Reyranella humidisoli: one gene and its partner. Each later gene encodes a partner of the first gene's protein in a complex. Links are inferred from orthologs where the notes say so. Each region holds a gene or a part of one and is shown on either strand. Other genes may lie near its edges.

Region 1 (12,128 bases):
ATTGCCGGCGCCTGCAGTTGCCCTGCGTCGGTGTGCTCGACCAGGCGATGAGCGTGCTGGCCGTCCATTTCCATTCCAAGAGCGAGCAGTGGCCGGGACGCCAGCACCAGCTCGACGAAGGCTATTTCGACCGTATCGACGCCATGCACTACACGCTGGCGCACGACGACGGCCAGTCGACGCACGATCTCGAGGATGCCGACGTGATTCTGGTCGGCCCGTCACGGACATCGAAGACACCGACATGTGTCTATCTCGCCAATCGCGGCGTGCGCGCGGCCAACGTGCCTCTGGTGCCGCAGGTGCCGCCGCCGGTCGAACTCGAGGAGGCCAGGCGGCCGCTGATCGTCGGCCTGATCACCGATCCCGAGCGGCTGGTGCAGATCCGCGTCAACCGTCTGAGGCTCATGCAGCAGGACACCGAGTCGGAATATACCGACATGGACACGGTGCAGAGCGAGATACAGGAGGCCCGTCGCCTCTACGCCCGCCGCAAATGGGCGACGATCGACGTCACGCGCCGCTCGATCGAGGAGACCGCGGCGGCCATCCTGCAGATGCTGGCCACGCGCCGGGAGCAGCGACTGCAATCGACCTGAACCATGCTGGAGGCGACCATGAAGACAGTCCTCGTTGCGTTGAGTTTGGCTCTACCGGCGATGGCGGCCCTTGCCTCCAGCGGGATCACGGCGGCCGTCGCCGCCAACGGCATCGACGTCACCCGCGGTAGCGATTCCAATGTTTACGGCAATTGCGTTCCCAGCCTCGTCGTTGAGAACAAGTCGGGCGAGACGATCGACTATCTCCAGGTCGACGTGGTGCTGGCGCTTCGTGACGGCCGCCAGCGCACCATTGAACTCAAGTCGGGCTACCGGGAGGGCGCACCCTCCCCCATCGCGCCCGGCACCAGAACCACGCTGCGGCAGCATCTGGACACGTCGCGTGCCCTCGGTGTGCCCTGTGGCGAAGTCGCCGAGCGCCGCGTTTCCCGGACAGTTTGCGAGACCGCTCATGGCACGGCCTGTGCATCTTCTGTTAGTGTGCACCCCTGAGTTTTTCATCCCGAGGCAAATTCCATGAATCTCCGTCGTAGGACCGTCCTGGGCGCCATGGGCGCCTCGCTTCTCGCCGCGCCGGCCCTCGCACAGGATTATCCGAACAAGCCGCTCAAGATGATCGTGCCCTACCCGCCGGGCGGCGGTACCGACGGCCTCGGCCGCATCACCGCGCAGTTCCTGTCGGAGAAGCTCGGCCAGCAGATCGTCATCCAGAATGTCGGGGGCGCCTCGGGCACCATCGGTTCCGAGATGGTCCGCCGCGCCGAGCCGGATGGCTACACCGTCCTGTTCAACGCCAGCCTGTTCGTGTTGGGCAAGACGGTGGTCCCGTCCTGCCCCTACGATCCGCAGACTGATTTCCGTGCCATTGCCCAGGCGGGCGAGGCGCCGCTGGTGATGCTGGCCAACAACAACGTGCCCGGAAACGACTACGCGGCCACGATGGCGGCCGTCGCCAAGGACCCGAAGAAGTTCTTCGTGGCGATCTCCTCCGGCGGCTCGGCCGGACACATCGCGACACTCGCCTGGCTGAAGCGGATCGGCATCCCTCTCGACCAGATCCTCTACAAGGGTACCGCGCCGGCCAATACCGACCTGATGTCCGGCAGCGTCCAGTTCTTCATGGATCCCTGGACGGCGCTGCTGCCGCTCGCCACGTCGGGCCGCGCGAAGGGCCTGTATGTGACGTCCAAGGAGCGCACCCCGCTCGCACCGAACATTCCGACGAGCGCCGAAGTCGGCCTCAAGGATTTCAACCTGAGTTCCTGGTACGGCGTATGGGCCCCCAAGGACACGCCCGATGCGATCGTGAACAGGCTCGCGGCCGGCATGGCCGAAGTCTCAAAGGACAAGGCCTTCGTCGACAAGACCACCTCGCTCGGCATCGTGCCGACCGCGCGTGGCCCGAAGGACTTTGCCGCCTTCATTAAGTCGGAAGTCGAGACCAACACCGCGCTGCTGAAGGAAGCCAACTTCAAGCCGGAGTGACGCGCGCCCCAGCGCTATTCCGCCGCCTTCGCGATCGGGTCGAAGCGGGTGTCGAAGTCGCGGATGGAGGCTTCGACCGTCGCGGCGATCTGTTTCAACTTGTCGGCATTCACGACCTTAAGGCCGAACAGGTCCTTGACGTAGAACACGTCGACCGCGCGCTCGCCGTAGGTGGTGACGTGCGCCGTGGCGATCTGCAGGTTGAGGCGCGTCAGCGCACGCGTGACGACGTGCAGGAAGCCCGGCCGGTCGCGGCCGTTGACCTCGATCACCGTGAAGGTGTCGGACGCGTTATTGTCGATGAGCACGCGCGGCTCGACGGTGAAGACCCGGTCGCGCTTGGGCCATGAGCCGCGCTGGCTGTCGAGTTCGCGCTGGATGTCGAGGCGGTTGGACAGCGCCAGCTCGACGCGCGCGGCCAGTCGCGCCAGCCGCTGCGGGCCATCGAACGGCTTGCCCTCGAGGTCCTGGATCCAGAACGTGTCGAGCGCCATGCCGTTGGCTAGGGTGAAGATCTTGGCATCCATGATGTTGGCGCCACTGATCGCCATGGCACCGGCGAGGCGCGCGAACAGGCCGTGCGTGTCGAGCGTATAGATCGTGACCTCGGTCACCGAGCGTTCGTCGTCGACCCGGTGCTCGATGGCGAGAGGCTGCTTCGCCCGCTCGGCGCCGCGCACCAGCTCGGCCTGGCGGGCCAGCGTGTCGATCGGGAAGGACAGCCAGTAGGAGGCGTAGCCGCGCGCGAAATGCGCTTCCTTGTCGGCATCGCTCCAACCCGCCAGCCGTTTGGAAATCTCACCTTGGATGTGCTTGATCCGCTCGGCACGGCCACCGCTCAGCGTGCCACCCGAGAGAACCTGCTCCGTCGCATTGTAGAGCTGGCGCAGGAGCGCGGCCTTCCAGTTGTTCCAGACGTTCGGGCCGACCGCACGGATGTCGCACACCGTCAGGACCAGCAGCAGGCGCAGGCGCTCGGGCGACTGGATAAGGGCCGCGAAGGTCTCGATGGTCTTGGGATCCATCAGGTCGCGCTGGAAGGCGGTGCCGGACATGGCGAGGTGATAGCGGACCAGCCAGGCCACGGTTTCCGTCTCGGCGGCCGTCAGGCCGAGGCGCGGACCCAACTGCATCGCCACATCGGCACCCAGCACCGAATGATCGCCCCCGCGACCCTTGGCGATGTCGTGCAGCAGCACCGCGAGGTAGAGAACGGGGCGCGACAGGATCTTGTGCACCACGTCGGCCGACAGCGGATGGTCTTCCTTCAGGACGCCGGACTCGATCTTCGAGAGGATGCCGATGGCGCGGATCGTGTGCTCGTCGACCGTATACGTGTGGTACATGTCGTGCTGCGTCTGCGCGACGACGCGACCGAAGTCGGGCACGAAGCGGCCGAACACGCCGGCCTCGTTGAGACGCCGCAGTGTCGTCTCCGGATCGTGGCGCGACGTCAGCATCTCCATGAAGAGCCGGTTGGCTTCGGCATCGTTCCTCAGCCGGTCGACCAGCCGGATGTTCTGTGTGATCAGCCGCAGGGTCGCGGGATGGATGTCGAGATCGTTTTCCTGAGCAACATGGAACAGGCGCAGGATCGCCACCGGATCCTTGGCGAAGGCATCGGGCGTCGCCACCGCGAGGCGTTCGCCATCGAGCCGGAAGCCTTCGAGTTCGCGCGGCCGCAACGTCTGCCACAGCGCGGCAAGCTTGGGCTTGCGGCGCCGGCTGTCCTCGAGCGCGGCGACGAAGATGCGCGTCAGGTCGCCCACCGTCTTGGCATGCAGGTAGTAATGCTTGGTGAAGCGCTCGACCCCCCGGCTGCCCGGACGGTCCTGGTAGCCGAGGCGCGCGGCAATCTCGCGCTGTAGATCGAACGACAGGCGGTCGTCGGCGCGGTTCGTCAGATAGTGGATGTGACAGCGCACGGTCGACAAGAAACGCTCGGCACGCTCGAAGTGCCGCGCTTCCTCCCTGGTGAGCACGCCCTTGGCCACCAGTTCGCCCGGCTCGCTGACGCGATAGAGATACTTGGCGATCCAGAACAGCAGGTGCAGGTCGCGCAGCCCGCCCTTGCCTTCCTTGACGTTGGGTTCGACGACATAGCGCGAATCGCCCATGCGATGATGACGCTGGTCGCGCTCGGCAAGCTTGGCATCGACGAAGTCGCGCCCGTCGCCGGTATAGAATTTCTGTGCGAAGCCGCGCTGCAGCTCGTCGAACAGCGCGCGATCGCCCCAGAGATAGCGCGCTTCCAGCAATGCCGTGCGGATCGTCTGGTCGCGCTCGGCATAGCGCAGGCTCTCATCGACCGTGCGGGTCGCGTGGCCGACCTTCAGGCCGAGGTCCCACAGGAGATAGAGCATGAACTCGACGATCTGCTCGCCGCGTGGCGTCTGCTTGTAGGGACGCAGGAACAGGAGATCGATGTCGGAAAGCGGCGCCAGTTCTCCGCGGCCGTAGCCGCCGGTCGCCACAAGGCCCAGCCGCTCACCGGCGCTGGGATTGGCCGCCGGATAGGCATGCTGGTCGGCGAAGTCGTAGAGGACCCGGATGATCTGGTCCATGAGGTAGGACGTGGCCGCCAGTACCGCCGGCCCGTCGTTCTTCAACGGGCCCGGCTCCTCGAAGCGGCGGCGGATCTCCGCCCGGCCCGCGGTCAGGGCATCGCGCAGCAGGGCCAGGACTGGCGCGCGCGGCGGCTCACCTCCAGGCGGCATGTCCTCTGCCAGACGGGCGAGGCCCTCCTCGAGCTTGCGGCGCCGGACGATGACACGGCGGTCGGGAATATTGTCGTAGGGCTGGGCCATGGCCGGCGGATACTACAGGGCGCCGCTGGTCTAAAGTAGGGCCATGAGCCCGCTCTCGACCCGTCCTCCGATCCTTGCGGTTTTCACAAAGAACCGTGTGAATCCCGCCTACGATGCGGCCCGGCTGGCCGTCGAAAGGGCCGCGGCGCAAGCCGGCGCCCGCACGGTGCATTATGTGACCGCGACGCCTGACCATGTCGGCGAGCAGAAGGCGCTGGTGGCCGAGGCGCTCGCGGCGCGACCGGACGCCGTCCTCTTCAACCCGACCGACGATGTCGCGATGGCGGAGGATGTGGCGCGGATCACCGCAGCCGGCATCCCGGTGGGGGTGTTCATCAACCGCATGAATGTGCCCGTCGTGACCTTCGTCGGATCGGACGACGTTCGGGTGGGTGAGACGATCGCCCGTGCCCTGTTCCAGGGTCTGGGCGGGACCGGAAAGGTCGTGGCGCTGGACGGTACGCCGGGTGCCCGCACCGCGCGGGATCGCACCGAGGGTCTGAAGCGGGCACTGGCGGAAAACCCTGGCATCGAGCTGGTGGGCTCGCGAGTCGGCTATCTGCAGGAAGTACCTGCGCGCGCGGCCATGGCCGAACTGCTGCGCGACCATCCCCGGATCGACGGTGTCTGGACGGCCAACGACGTCATGGCCTTCGGCGCGCTGAAGGCCCTGGAGGAAGCCGGACGGACCGCGACGGTCGTCGGAATCAACGGACTGCCGGCAGCGATCGATCACATCGAACGCGGGACCATGCTGGCCAGCGTCGACTTCAGCGCCTTCAACATCGCGTCCATCGCCGCCCAGGCCGTCCTTCGTCATCTTGCCGGCCAGCCCGTACCGGCCGAGATCATGGTGCCGGCAGAGTTGATCGACCGGTCGAATTGTCACCGCTGGAAAGTGCCCTTCGAGCGCCGTCCCATCCCGAATTGGGCCGATTTCGTGCGATAATGCCTGGCGTCATGTCGTTTAAAGCAATCCTCGCAACGGTCGCGGTCCTGACGGGCGCGGCGTCGATCGCCTCTCCGGTCCTGGCCCAGGGCGCGCGTCCCGCGGCGCCGGCCGCGCCCGCGCCCGCCGGCCAGATCGATATCAACAGCGCCAGCCGCGACGATCTCATGTCGCTCGACGGGATCGGCGAGGTGCGGGCCGACGCGATCATCCGCGCACGGCCGTTCAAGACCAAGGCCGACCTGGTCGAGCGCCGGCTGATCCCCGAAGCGGTCTACGAGAAGATCGCCGACAAGGTGATGGCCCGCCCGCCGCCCGCCGCCCCGCCGGCGCGCCCGGCACAACCCGCACCACGGCGGACGTGAACGACGCCACGATCTACGCGCTGGGCACGGCGACGCCCACGCGCGCCCATCCCGGTGCGCTCGCGGTGATCCGGCTGAGCGGCCCGCGCGCGGGCGACGCGCTGGAACAGCTCACCCGCAAGTCATTGCCGACGCCGCGTCGCATGGTGTTGCGCACGATCCTCGATCCCGTCAGTGGCGAGGCGATCGACAAGGGACTGGTCGTCTGGTTCGCCGCACCTAACACCGAGACGGGCGAGCCGATGGTCGAGCTGCACCTTCATGGCGGCCGCGCCGTGGTCGGGGCCGCGCTCGACGCGATTGCCCATCTCGGTTTCTGCCGGCTGGCCGAACCCGGCGAGTTCACGCGCCGCGCCTTCGAGCACGGCAAACTCGACCTCACGGAGGCCGAGGGCATCGCCGACTTGGTTGCGGCCGAGACGGCGGCGCAGCGGCGGCAGGCGCTGCAGCAGATGGATGGCGCGCTGCACCGGCTCTACGAGGAATGGCGCGGTAAGGGCCTGCGGGCGCTGGCGCATCTCGAGGCCGCGATCGATTTCCCCGACGAGGATCTGCCCGAGGGCCTGGCTGACGAGGTGCGGGTCGCAATCGCCGGGCTCCAGGCAGAGATCGCGGCGCATCTGGAGGATCGGCGTGGCGAGAGGCTGCGCGACGGCCTGTCGATCGCGATCATCGGCCCGCCCAACGCCGGCAAGTCCTCGCTGCTCAATCTCCTTGCCCGGCGCGAGGCGGCGATCGTGTCGGAGACGGCCGGCACCACGCGCGACGTGATCGAGATCCATCTCGATCTCGGCGGCTGGCCGGTCGTGCTGGCCGATACCGCGGGCCTGCGCGACTCGACCGACGCCATCGAGCAGGAAGGCGTGCGCCGCGCCCGCGCCCGGGCCGCCGCGGCCGACCTGCGCGTGCTGGTGCTCGACGCGTCCGGCGACTGGCGGGCGGAAATGCAGGCCATCATCGCGTCGACCGAGCACTGGACTCCGGCACGCGACATCGTCGTGGTGAACAAAACCGATCTTGCGCCCGTTGCGACCTCTGGGATCGTGGCCCTGTCGACAACGGGCGGCGCCGGCCTGCCCGAGTTATTGACCCGGCTGGAACAGTCTGCCGAGGCATCGATGCAGGACGGCGCCGGCGCGCCGCCGCTGACACGAGTGCGCCATCGCGAGGCCCTGGTCGACTGTCAGGCTGCGCTGGAGCGTGCCCTGGGTGCGCCTGAGGTGGCGTTGGCAGCGGAGGACCTGCGCCTTGCTCTGCGGGCCATCGGCCGCATTACCGGCGCGGTGCGCCTCGACGAATTGCTCGACGTGATCTTCCGCGACTTCTGTATCGGCAAGTAGTCGACAAGGCGGCGGGAACGAGTCGGAGCACGCGCCGTTCAGGTCGCAGCTTAAGCTGTGAACAGTGAGGCATGATCGTGCGGAAATCCAAGACTGCGTCGAAGTCCCAGGCTCCTTCGGAAGCCCGCCCCGGCGGCGAAACCCACCAGACCACAACATCTGCCAACCAGACGCTGACGACCAACCAGGGCGTCGCGATCTCCGATAACCAGAATTCGCTGAAGAGCGGCGCGCGCGGTCCGACCCTGCTGGAGGACTTCGTGCTGCGCGAGAAGATCCAGCATTTCGATCACGAGCGCATCCCCGAGCGCATCGTCCATGCCCGTGGCAGCGGCGCGCACGGTTACTTCCAGCCCTTCAAGAACCTGTCGAAGTTCACCAAGGCCGAATTCCTGCAGGACCCCAAGAAGACCACTAAAGTCTTCGTCCGCTTCTCGACGGTGGCCGGCGGCGCGGGCTCGGTCGACACGCCGCGCGATGTGCGCGGCTTCGCGGTGAAGTTCTACACCGAGGAGGGCAACTTCGACCTCGTCGGCAACAACATCCCGGTGTTCTTCATCCAGGACGCCATCAAATTCCCCGACCTGATCCACTCGGTGAAGATGGAGCCCGATCGCGCCTTCCCGCAGGCCGGCTCGGCGCACGATACGTTCTGGGATTTCGCCTCGCTGATGCCCGAGAGCATGCACATGCTGATGTGGGCTATGTCGGACCGCACGATTCCGCGCTCGCTGCGCCATATCGAAGGCTTCGGCGTCCATACGTTCCGGCTCGTCAACGCCCAAGGCGAATCGACCTTCGTCAAGTTCCACTGGCGCCCCAGCCTCGGCGTGGCCTCGACCCTGTGGGACGAGGCGGTGAAGCTCGCCGGTGCCGATCCCGACTATCAGCGCCGCGACCTCTGGGAAGCTATCGACAACGGCGACTATCCGGAATGGACGCTCTCCATCCAGGCCTTCGACCAGAAGACGGCCGACGAGCTCGACTTCGACATCCTCGATCCGACCAAACTCATCCCGGAAGAGATCATCCCGCTCACGCCGATCGGCCGCATGGTGCTGAACGAGAACCCGGTGAACTTCTTTGCCGAGACCGAACAGGTGGCCTTCCATCCCGGCCATATCGTCCCGGGCATCGACTTCACGCCCGATCCGCTGCTGCAGGGCCGCCTTCACTCATATCTCGACACCCAGCTCAGCCGTCTGGGCGGGCCGAATTTCCACGAGATCCCGATCAACAAGCCGGTCTGCCCGATGCGCAACTTCCAGCGCGACGGTCACATGCGCATGGCGGTGCCGCCGGGCCGCGTTGCCTATGAGCCCAACTCGCTCGATCCCAACGGCCCGCGCGAGAACCCGACGCGAGGCTTCGCGAGCTTCCCCGATCCGAACGCCGGGCCCAAGACGCGGGAGCGTCCCGAATCCTTCGCCGATCACTACTCGCAGGCCCGCCTGTTCTGGCGTTCGATGACGCCGCCCGAACAGGGCCACATCGTCAGCGCCTTCACCTTCGAACTGAGCAAGGTAGAGACCCCGGCGATCCGTACGCGCATGCTGGGCCATCTGGACCTGATCGAGCCGGAACTCGGCAAGCGGGTCGCAACCGCCATGGGCATGGTGGGCGAGGCCGACAAGATCACGCCGGCCGTGCCGCCGCGCGACGATCTCGATCCGTCGCCGGCCCTCAGCATCATCGGAAAGGCGCCCAAGACGGTGCAGGGACGCACGGTCGCCGTCTTGGTCACCGACGGCAGCGATGCGAACGCGGTCCAGAAGCTACGGCAGGCGCTGAAGAAGGAGGGTGCCAACCTCAAGCTGGTGGCGCCGAAGGTCGGCAAGCTCGAAGGCAACGGCCTCGTCCCCGACATGCAGCTCGATGGCGCGCCGTCGGTGTTGTTCGACGCCGTCGTTGCCCTGCCCTCGGAGGCGGGCGCGAAGGAGCTGCTGGGCGTGGCTGCGGCCATCGACTGGTTGCGCGATGCCTTCGGTCATCTCAAGGCCATCGGCTTCAACGCGGCGACCAATCCTCTGCTCGACAAGGCTGGCATCGACACCGATGCCGCGATGGGCGTCATCGCGCTGGACGGCAAGAACGGCATCGAGGGCTTCATTGCCACGGCGAAGAAGCACAAGATCTGGGAGCGCGACAAACTGGTGCGCCCCCAGCGGTGATCCATGCGGAACGACAGGCTTGCCTCCTATCGCGCCAAGCGTGATTTCAGCCTGACGGAAGAGCCGTCGGGCAAGGCGGCCGTCCCCAAATCGAAGCAGCTGCGTTTCGTCATCCAGCGGCATGACGCGACGCGGCTGCACTACGATTTGCGCCTGGAACTCGACGGCACGTTCAAGTCGTGGGCCGTGACCAAGGGCCCGTCGCTCGATCCTACGATCAAGCGGCTGGCTGTCGAAGTCGAGGACCACCCCCTCGATTACGGGGACTTCGAGGGCACGATTCCCGAAGGTCAATATGGCGGCGGCACCGTTCAGCTTTGGGATCGCGGCTACTGGATTCCAGAAGGCGATCCGCACGAGGGACTGAAGCGCGGCGATCTCAAGTTCACCCTTGCAGGCGAACGGCTTCAGGGAGGTTTTGTCCTGGTCCGCATGAAGTGGGACCGCAAGGGTGGCAAAGGTGGGGGCCGCACCAACTGGCTGCTGATCAAGCATCGCGATGATGCTGCGCATGAAGGCGATGACGACAAGGTCTTGAAGGACCCGAAGTCAATCGCTTCGGGACGCACCCTGAAGGAGATCGCACTGGGCACCGGCAAGGCGCCCAAGCCGTTCATGACGAGCAAGAAGCGCGGCGCGGGCGCGGTCTGGCAAAGCAACAAGAAGAATGGCGGAAACACAGCTTCGACGCCGAAGAGCAAGGCAAAGGCGAAGAAGGTTGCCTCCATGCCGAAGTTCGTCGAACCGCAGCTGGCCAAGCTGGTCGAACGCGTCCCCGGCGGGGCGGGCTGGGCCCATGAGGTGAAGTTCGATGGCTACCGGCTGCAGCTTCGCGTTGAGGATGGCGAGGCGACGTTGCGCACGCGCAAGGGTCTCGACTGGACGCGGAAATTCTCGACGATCGCCCAGCAGGCAGAGGCGTTGCCGGATTGCATCCTCGACGGCGAAGCTGTTGCACTCGACAGCCATGGCGCGCCGGATTTCGCGGCATTGCAGGCCGCACTCTCCAACGACAAGTCGGAAGACCTGATCTTCTTCGCCTTCGACTTGCTGTTCCTCGAAGCCGAGGATCAGCGCCCCCTGCCGCTTTCGGAGCGCAAGACGCGGCTGAAGACGTTGCTCGACGGTATGAAGGGCAAGCATTCGGGCCTGCGCTACGTCGATCATTTCGAGACCGGCGGCGATGCGGTGCTGCAATCGGCCTGCCGCATGCACCTCGAGGGCATCGTCTCCAAGGAGCTGGACGCGCCCTACAAGTCCGGCCGCAGTAATGGCTGGACCAAGGCCAAGTGCCGCGCCGGCCACGAGGTGGTGATCGGCGGCTGGACCAGCGAAGGCCGCCGCCTGCGCTCGCTGCTCGCCGGCGTCCATCGCGGCGAGGGCAACGACCGCAAACTGGTCTATGTCGGCCGCGTCGGCACCGGCTTCGGCGAGAGCGTGATGCGCTCGCTGATGCCGAAGCTGCGTGCCGTGGCGAGCAAGACCAGCCCGTTCGCGGCCGGTGCCAGCCCGCCGAAGGAAGCCAACATGCATTGGGCGAAGCCCGACCTGGTGGCCGAGATCGAGTTCGCCGGCTGGACCGGTGCCGGCAACATCCGGCAGGCTGCGTTCAAGGGATTGCGCAGCGACAAGCCGGCCGAGGAGGTCGAGGCGGAAGTCGCGGCGGATCCGGAGAAGACGAAGATGGCCAAGCCTTCGATCGCCAAGTCGGATCGGGCCATCGTGATGGGCGTGTCGATATCCCATCCCGACAAGCCGCTGTGGCCCGACGAGAAGCCGCCCGTCACCAAGCTCGAGCTGGCGGAGTACTACGAGGCGGTGGGCGACTGGATGATCGACCACATCGCCGGCCGCCCCTGCTCCATCGTGCGCACGCCCGACGGAATCGACGGCGGGCAGAAGTTCTTCCAGCGCCATTCCATGCCAGGCTCCTCGAACCTTCTCGACGAGGTGAAGGTGAAAGGCGACAGGAAGCCCTATCTCCAGATTGACCGCGTCGAGGGACTGGCCGCCGTGGCGCAGATGGGCGGGACCGAGCTGCATCCCTGGAACTGCCAGCCGGGCCATCCCGAGCGGCCGGGCCGCCTGGTGTTCGATCTCGACCCGGCGCCCGACGTGAAGTTCGCGGCGGTCATTTCCGGCGCACGCGAGATCGCCGCTCGACTGAGGAAGCTCGGTCTCGTGCCCTTCTGCAAGACGACCGGCGGCAAGGGCCTGCATGTCGTGGTGCCGCTCATCGACGACAGGAAGAGCCCGGACTGGGATACAGCCAAGACCTTCGCGCGAGAGATCTGCCGGCGGGTCGCCGAGGACGAGCCCGGACTTTATGTTATCAAAATGTCGAAGGCGGTCCGGACCGGCCGGATCTTCCTCGATTATCTCCGCAACGACCGCACCGCGACCGCCGTCGCACCCCTCTCCTCGCGCGCGCGTCCGGGCGCCACAGTCTCG
Region 2 (6,392 bases), on another replicon or contig:
AGGGCCAGACGGTGCTGGTCGACACCTCGCCCGACGTCCGCAGCCAGCTCCTCGACGCCGAGGTCGAGCGGGTCGACGCGGTGATCTGGACCCACGACCATGCCGATCAGGTCCACGGTATCGACGACCTGCGGCCTTATGCGCTGCGCCAGGGCCAGATCGAATCGTGGTCGGATGCGCGCACCCATGCGGTGCTGCTCCGGCGGTTCGGCTACTGTTTCCAGGCCGAGGGCTCGGGATTCTACAATCCGATCTATCAGCATACGGTGATCGAGGGCCCCTTCACGGCCGCCGGCCTTCCCGTTGTGCCGTTCCTCCAGGATCACGGCACCATCCCGTCGTTGGGCTTCCGCTTTGGCGGTTTGGGATACGCCAACGACGTGGTGGCGCTGCCGGAGGAATCGCTGGCGCTGCTGGAGGGCGTCGAGGTGCTGATCGTCGACGCCATGCGCTACCGGCCGCACCCGACGCATGCCCATCTCGACCGGGCGCTGGAATGGATCGAACGGCTGAAGCCGCGCCGGGCCTTCTTGACCAACATGCATGTCGATATGGACTATGCGGAAGTCGACCGGACGACGCCGGACCACGTGACGCCTTGCCATGACGGTCTCCAGATCGATCTCTAGGGTGAAGAATTGTTATATTCCAGATGGATATCGGACGATTCTCACCTGACGCGCGAGCGGAAACGAAAGGAGTCCGGACGCCGGATGTTCCTGACGGTCGCCGTAGCGCTCGGCCTGGCCCCGCTGGCGGCTCCGTTCGCGGCCCTGGCGGCTGACCGGCTGGATGCTGGCGGGCTCACGTTTCGGGATTTCGGCACGCCTGACAACGGCTCGAGCTACACCCGCGGCGAGCAGAGCATCGGCGGCGGCACCAGCCAGAGTTTCACCCGCGTCCTCGGCATCGACCAGGCCAGCCAGGCCGTCCGGCTTCGGTTCGGCTCGGTGAAGGTCGAACTGCTGCTGCCGATGGGTTGGCAGGCGAACGAGGATGAGGAGCGGGGCATCGCCTACACGCTCGACAAGCGCATCCGGCTGATCGTCTGGCGGGTCGACTTCGCCTATGAGGGCGTCAAGGACGCGGAGCACTACACCGCCACCAAGACCGGCTCGATGAAGGCCCGCCGGCCGGGTGTCCAGGCGCAGGCCCGCAAACTCGGGGACGGCAGCTTCGTGATCGTCTACGAGAACGTGCCCAAGGGACCGACGGACAGCGGTCCGCGCACCGTATTCGACCTGGTCGTGCCCAATCCGCGGAACCCCAAGGTCGGCGTCCTGGTGACGCTCGGCATGCCGGCCAACGAGGCGAGCCGCGGCCTGCAACTCCTGGCGTTGATAACGCAGAACATGCGGATAGACTGGTAGAGCCATGTATATTATAGATAGTCTATATTTGTCATAATATATATTATACGATAATTGGGAATGAGTCCGACGCCATGACTTCAGGCAAACCCACCCCGGAATCCCTGCCCAAGGAACCGCTGCCGCGGCTGCTCGCGGTGATGGCCTGGCTGCGCGACCGCCAGCATGGTTGCCCCTGGGACATCGACCAGACCTTTCGCACCATCGCGCCGTACACGATCGAGGAAGCCTACGAGGTCGCCGACGCCATCGAGCGAGACGACCTCCCGGCGCTCAAGGAAGAACTCGGCGACCTGCTGCTCCAGGTCGTCTATCACAGCCAGATCGCCAGCGAGGCCAAGGCGTTCGGCTTCGACGACGTGGCGGCCGCGATCGCAGACAAGATGGTCGATCGCCATCCACACGTCTTCGGCGACCTCGACATCAAGACCGCCGACGCCCAGACGGTATCCTGGGAGGCCCGCAAGGCCGCCGAACGGGCGGCCAAGGCCGCCAGCGACGGCAGCGCGGCGGCAGAGGCTTCGGCCGGCGCCCTCGATGGGGTGGCGCGCGCCCTTCCCGCCCTGATGCGCGCCGAGAAGATCCAGAAGCGTGCCGCCCGGGTCGGCTTCGACTGGGCCACGATCGGCCCGGTCATCGACAAGATCGAGGAAGAATTGCACGAGTTGCGCGCCGAGCTCGAGGCCGGAAAGGTCGAACAGGCCAAGGTCGCCGACGAACTGGGCGATGTCCTGTTCGCGGTCGCGAATCTTGCCCGGCACTGCAAGGTCGATCCCGAGGTCGCACTCCGGGCCACTAACGACAAGTTCGAGAAGCGCTTCCGCCATATCGAGCGCCGGCTGGCCGAAGCTGGCCGCAAGCCGGCCGACGCCAGTCTCGAGGAAATGGAGACGCTCTGGCAGGAAGCCAAGTCGAAGGCTTGAGCCTCGTGGGCGGCTACGAGGGCCGTGCCAGCAGCGGCATGTTCGAGGCTTCGAGGAGCGTCCTCGCCTCGGTCAGCGCCTCCTCGGTGGAAGCCGCGATCAGTCCGGCGTGGATTGGCTGGGCCGGCATGTAGGGACCGCTGCCGAACTGGACGGCGCCGCCGCCGGCTTCACGCATCATCAGCGTGCCGGCCGCGTGATCCCACGGTTTGGTCATACGGTACAGGCTAAAATCTGCGCGCCCCGCGAGAATTTCAAGGTATTCGGCGCCGGCGCAGCGCAGCGTGGTGATCTGGCCCAGTCGTGAACGGTGTCCGGGGCTCAACTGCTCGTCGAAGGCCTTGGCGATCTTGTAGCCGACGAAGCCGTTCAGCGGCGCATCGGCCGGCTGGCCGCGCACGGCGGCGCCGTCGAAGGTGACGCCTTCGCCCCGATGCGCGACAGCCAGGCGGTCGCGCGGCACGTCGAGGATCCAGCCCGCGATTGCGGCCCTGTCCTGCACCAGGCAGACAATGATGGCGAAGCGGTCGCGGCCCGCGGCGAAATTCGAGGTGCCGTCGAGCGGATCGACGATCCAGCAGGCCTCACCCGGCCGGGCGATCAGGTCGAGAAGGCCCGGATCCTTCTCGACGGCCTCCTCGCCCACGACCGGCACGCCGGGCAGGATTTTTGCCAGCCCGGAAGCCAGCCGCTGCTCGGCCGCTTCGTCGGCAACGGTGACGATGTCGCCCGGCCGCTTTTGCCGGACGTCTTCCTTCGAAAGATTGCGGAAACGGGGCAGCAGCTCGGCCGCCGCCGTCTCGCGCATGAGTTCGGCGACCCGCTGGGAGGCGCCGGCGTCGAGCATCGGCCTCAGCCGGCGACGCCGAACAGGTCCTCTTCCTTCAAGATCACGTGGTCTTCGCCGGCGAGCTTGACCTCGGTGCCCGACCACTTGCCGTACAGGACCGTGTCGCCGACCTTGACGCCCAGCTCCTGCAGGCGGCCGTCCTCGAGGCGGCGGCCCTTGCCGACCGCGACGACCTTGCCCTGCATCGGCTTTTCCTGGGCCGTGTCGGGAATGATGAGCCCGCCCTTGGTGCGGGTCTCGGCGGCCACCGGCTTCAGCAGAATACGATCGTGCAAGGGCTTGAATTTCATGGTGTTTCCTTCGTCCTGAGTTTGGTGTTCGGAATTTTGCCGCTTATAGGAAGTGCGCCCGCCGGGTGTCAACGCGCCAGCTGGCGACGCTCGAACTGGGCGGAGGCTGCCTCGTCGAGAGCGACGGTCAGCCAGGCGGTTTCGCCGTCGTCGCGGCGGCTGCGGACCTCGCCGTGACGGTAGAGCCAGGCGATGGTCGCGCCGTCGGAGAGCGGCACGGAGACTTCGCGCGCCTCGCCGGCAGCGCCCAGCAGGTCCGCGATGGCGTTCATGAGCTGGTCCACGCCCTCACCCGTCAACGCAGAGACCGGATACTGGCGGGCGCGCTCGGCGCCCGTGGCGGTACGGGTTTCCAGCACCTGCCGCATGTCCTCCGGCAGGGCGTCGATCTTGTTCAGCGCCTCGATGAAGGGACGTCCCGCCCCCTCCTCGAGCGCGCCCAACTCGTGCAGCACTTCCTCGACGTCGAGGCGCTGCTGCTCGCTGTCGGGATGGGAGATGTCGCGCACATGCACGATCAGGTCGGCCTCGATCACCTCTTCGAGCGTCGCGCGGAAGGCGGCCACGAGATGAGTCGGCAGGTCCGAAACGAAGCCCACCGTGTCGGAGATCACGCAGCCCTTGCCGTTGGGCAGCTTGATCGACCGCATGGTCGGGTCGAGCGTGGCAAACAGCAGGTCCTTGGCCATGACGTCGGCGCCGGACAGCCGGTTGAACAGCGTCGACTTGCCGGCATTGGTGTAGCCGACCAGCGCCACCGTCGGCAGCCGCGCCTTCTTGCGGCCGGCGCGATTGACCTGACGCGTCTTGCGTACAGCTTCGAGGTCACGCTTGATGCGCACGATGCGCTCGCCGATCAGGCGGCGGTCGATCTCGATCTGCGATTCACCGGGACCGCCCATGAAGCCGAAGCCGCCGCGCTGGCGTTCGAGATGGGTCCACGAGCGCACCAAGCGGCCACGCTGGTAGTCGAGCGCCGCCAGTTCGACCTGCAGCCGGCCTTCATGGGTGCGGGCGCGCGCGCCGAATATCTCCAGGATCAGGCCGGTCCTGTCGATGACCTTGGTCTGCCAGGCCTTCTCCAGGTTGCGCTGTTGAACGGGGGTAAGCTTGTCGTCGACCACGACAAGGCCGATGCCCTGCTCCTCGACCGCCGCGGCAATGCGCGCCACCACGCCCTTGCCGATCAGCGTCGCCGGCGTGACCTGCCGCAGCGGCGCGACTTGCGCTAGCCGCACGTCGAGGTCGATGGCGCGGGCCAGGCCCACAGCCTCCTCGAGCTTGGCCGTGCTGTCGCGATCGCTGCCGCGACCGCGCGGGCCTGCCATGTAGGGACACACGACCGCAGCCACCGTCGCGGGGCGCACGGTTTCCAACGGCTTGCGAGTGCGCTTTTCCTGGTCGTCTTCTTCGAACTGGTCGATCAAATCAGCCTGCGTCGGCCTTGTCCCCGTCGAACAGCTGCACCGGCGTGACCGGCATGATGGTCGAGATCGCATGCTTGTAGACAAGCTGCGAGTGACCGTCGCGGCGCAGCAGCACCGAGAAGTTGTCGAACCACGTGACGATGCCTTGCAGCTTCACGCCGTTCACGAGGAAGATCGTGACCGGAGTCTTGTTCTTCCGAAGGTGGTTCAGGAAGACGTCCTGAACGTTCTGTGCCTTTTCGCTCATATTTTTTGGCCTCTTGCTGGGCAGCCGGCTTCCGAGGGGTCGCCGGTCAGAAGGTACGGGGTCCCTCCCCGCTACCGAGTTGCCTCAAATATAGGGGAGGTTGGTCTCAAAGCAATGCCACCAACTCATGACAATTACGCGCGCGCAGTCTCGGCGGATGTTCCAGGAGGGCCGCAGTCAGTTGCTCTGCGCCTCCCACCAGGACCGGAAGACACCCTGCCGCATGCGCACTTTTGAGATCGGCCTGGGTGTCACCGACCATCCACACGTTCTCGTCAGGGGCAATTCCCGTGCCGTCGAGTGCCAGATAGATGGGGTCCGGCGCTGGTTTGTCGCGGGCCGCGTCGCGCGCGCCCACGGCCTTGGCGATCCATTGGCCCCAGCCGAGATGGGCTACCTCGGCGCGCAGGTTGTCGCCCACCTTGTTGCTGACGATGGCCACGTAGCAGCCCTTGGCATGGCAGTGCGCCAACAGGTCGGCGGCGCCGTCGAGCGGCTCCAGCCGCTCCAGGTGGATGCGCAGGAACGTGTCGTAGAAAACCTTTTCCGCCTCGGCCGCGCGCGGACCGAACAGCGCCGGGAACAACTCGCGCAACGAGCCGTGGGCGCGGTCCTGCACTTCGGCCGACGTCCAGGGCGTCAGGCCCAGCGCCGTGAAGGTGTCGCGGTAACACTCGACGATCGTCGGCCAGGTGTTGACCAGCGTGTTGTCCCAGTCGAAGAGAACCGCGCGCGGAGGCTCAAGACCGGCCGGCCGGCTCACGTCACGGCCTCTCCCGCCTCGGAAAAGCGGACATACTCCTCGCGCAGACGGCGCGCCGTGGCACCGACCTTGCCGTCGGCGACCTTCTCGCCGTCGATCTTCACGACCGGCGTCACGAAGGAGGTGGCACTGGTGATGAAGGCTTCCTTGGCCTTCTTCGCTTCCTCGAGGCTGAACGGCCGCTCGACCAGCTTGAGCTGGAGCGAATTGCAGATCGTCTTGAGCGTGGTGCGCGTGATGCCGGACAGGATGCCATTGTCGGTCTGGCGCGTGATCAGTTCGCCGTCCTGCGTCACGATCCAGGCATTGGTCGAGGCACCCTCGGTGACGCAGCCTTTCTCGTCGAGCAGCCAGGCTTCGTAGGCACCGGCCTCGCGCGCGGCCTGCTTGGCCAGTACGTTGGGCAGCAACGCGACCGTCTTGATGTCGCAACGCTCCCAGCGGATGTCGGGCATGCTCTTGACGGCGACGCCGGCGCCGGCATCGGCCACAATGTGCTTGGTCGCCTTGGTGGTGAGCACG

What was found.
Region 2: the proteins of KQ910_RS05860 (region 1) and hfq are in contact, whole or in part, in a crystal structure (PDB 3VU3), measured with the Escherichia coli proteins. The link is inferred for Reyranella humidisoli from one-to-one orthologs.

The regions. Positions count from the first base shown.
Region 1 is NZ_JAHOPB010000001.1:1,199,227-1,211,354, forward strand. The notes cover bases 7,240-10,127. They hold KQ910_RS05860 (catalase), read left to right. Parts: upstream 7,240-7,577; coding sequence 7,578-9,677; downstream 9,678-10,127. Other genes in these bases: mnmE (tRNA uridine-5-carboxymethylaminomethyl(34) synthesis GTPase MnmE), read left to right, coding at 7,240-7,506; ligD (DNA ligase D), read left to right, coding at 9,681-10,127. Also shown: KQ910_RS05825 (pyruvate, water dikinase regulatory protein), read left to right, coding at 1-599; KQ910_RS05830 (hypothetical protein), read left to right, coding at 618-1,052; KQ910_RS05835 (Bug family tripartite tricarboxylate transporter substrate binding protein), read left to right, coding at 1,077-2,045; KQ910_RS05840 ([protein-PII] uridylyltransferase), read right to left, coding at 2,060-4,852; KQ910_RS05845 (sugar ABC transporter substrate-binding protein), read left to right, coding at 4,896-5,801; KQ910_RS05850 (ComEA family DNA-binding protein), read left to right, coding at 5,813-6,166; more of mnmE, read left to right, coding at 6,163-7,239; more of ligD, read left to right, coding at 10,128-12,128.
Region 2 is NZ_JAHOPB010000003.1:316,637-323,028, forward strand. What follows is about bases 3,485-6,392. They hold hfq (RNA chaperone Hfq), read right to left. Parts: upstream 5,108-6,392; coding sequence 4,862-5,107; downstream 3,485-4,861. Other genes in these bases: hflX (GTPase HflX), read right to left, coding at 3,502-4,860; KQ910_RS25040 (HAD family hydrolase), read right to left, coding at 5,214-5,870; dat (D-amino-acid transaminase), read right to left, coding at 5,867-6,392. Also shown: KQ910_RS25005 (MBL fold metallo-hydrolase), read left to right, coding at 1-629; KQ910_RS25010 (hypothetical protein), read left to right, coding at 714-1,370; mazG (nucleoside triphosphate pyrophosphohydrolase), read left to right, coding at 1,445-2,293; KQ910_RS25020 (inositol monophosphatase family protein), read right to left, coding at 2,307-3,140; KQ910_RS25025 (co-chaperone GroES), read right to left, coding at 3,146-3,433. UniProt on the Escherichia coli protein: RNA chaperone that binds small regulatory RNA (sRNAs) and mRNAs to facilitate mRNA translational regulation in response to envelope stress, environmental stress and changes in metabolite concentrations.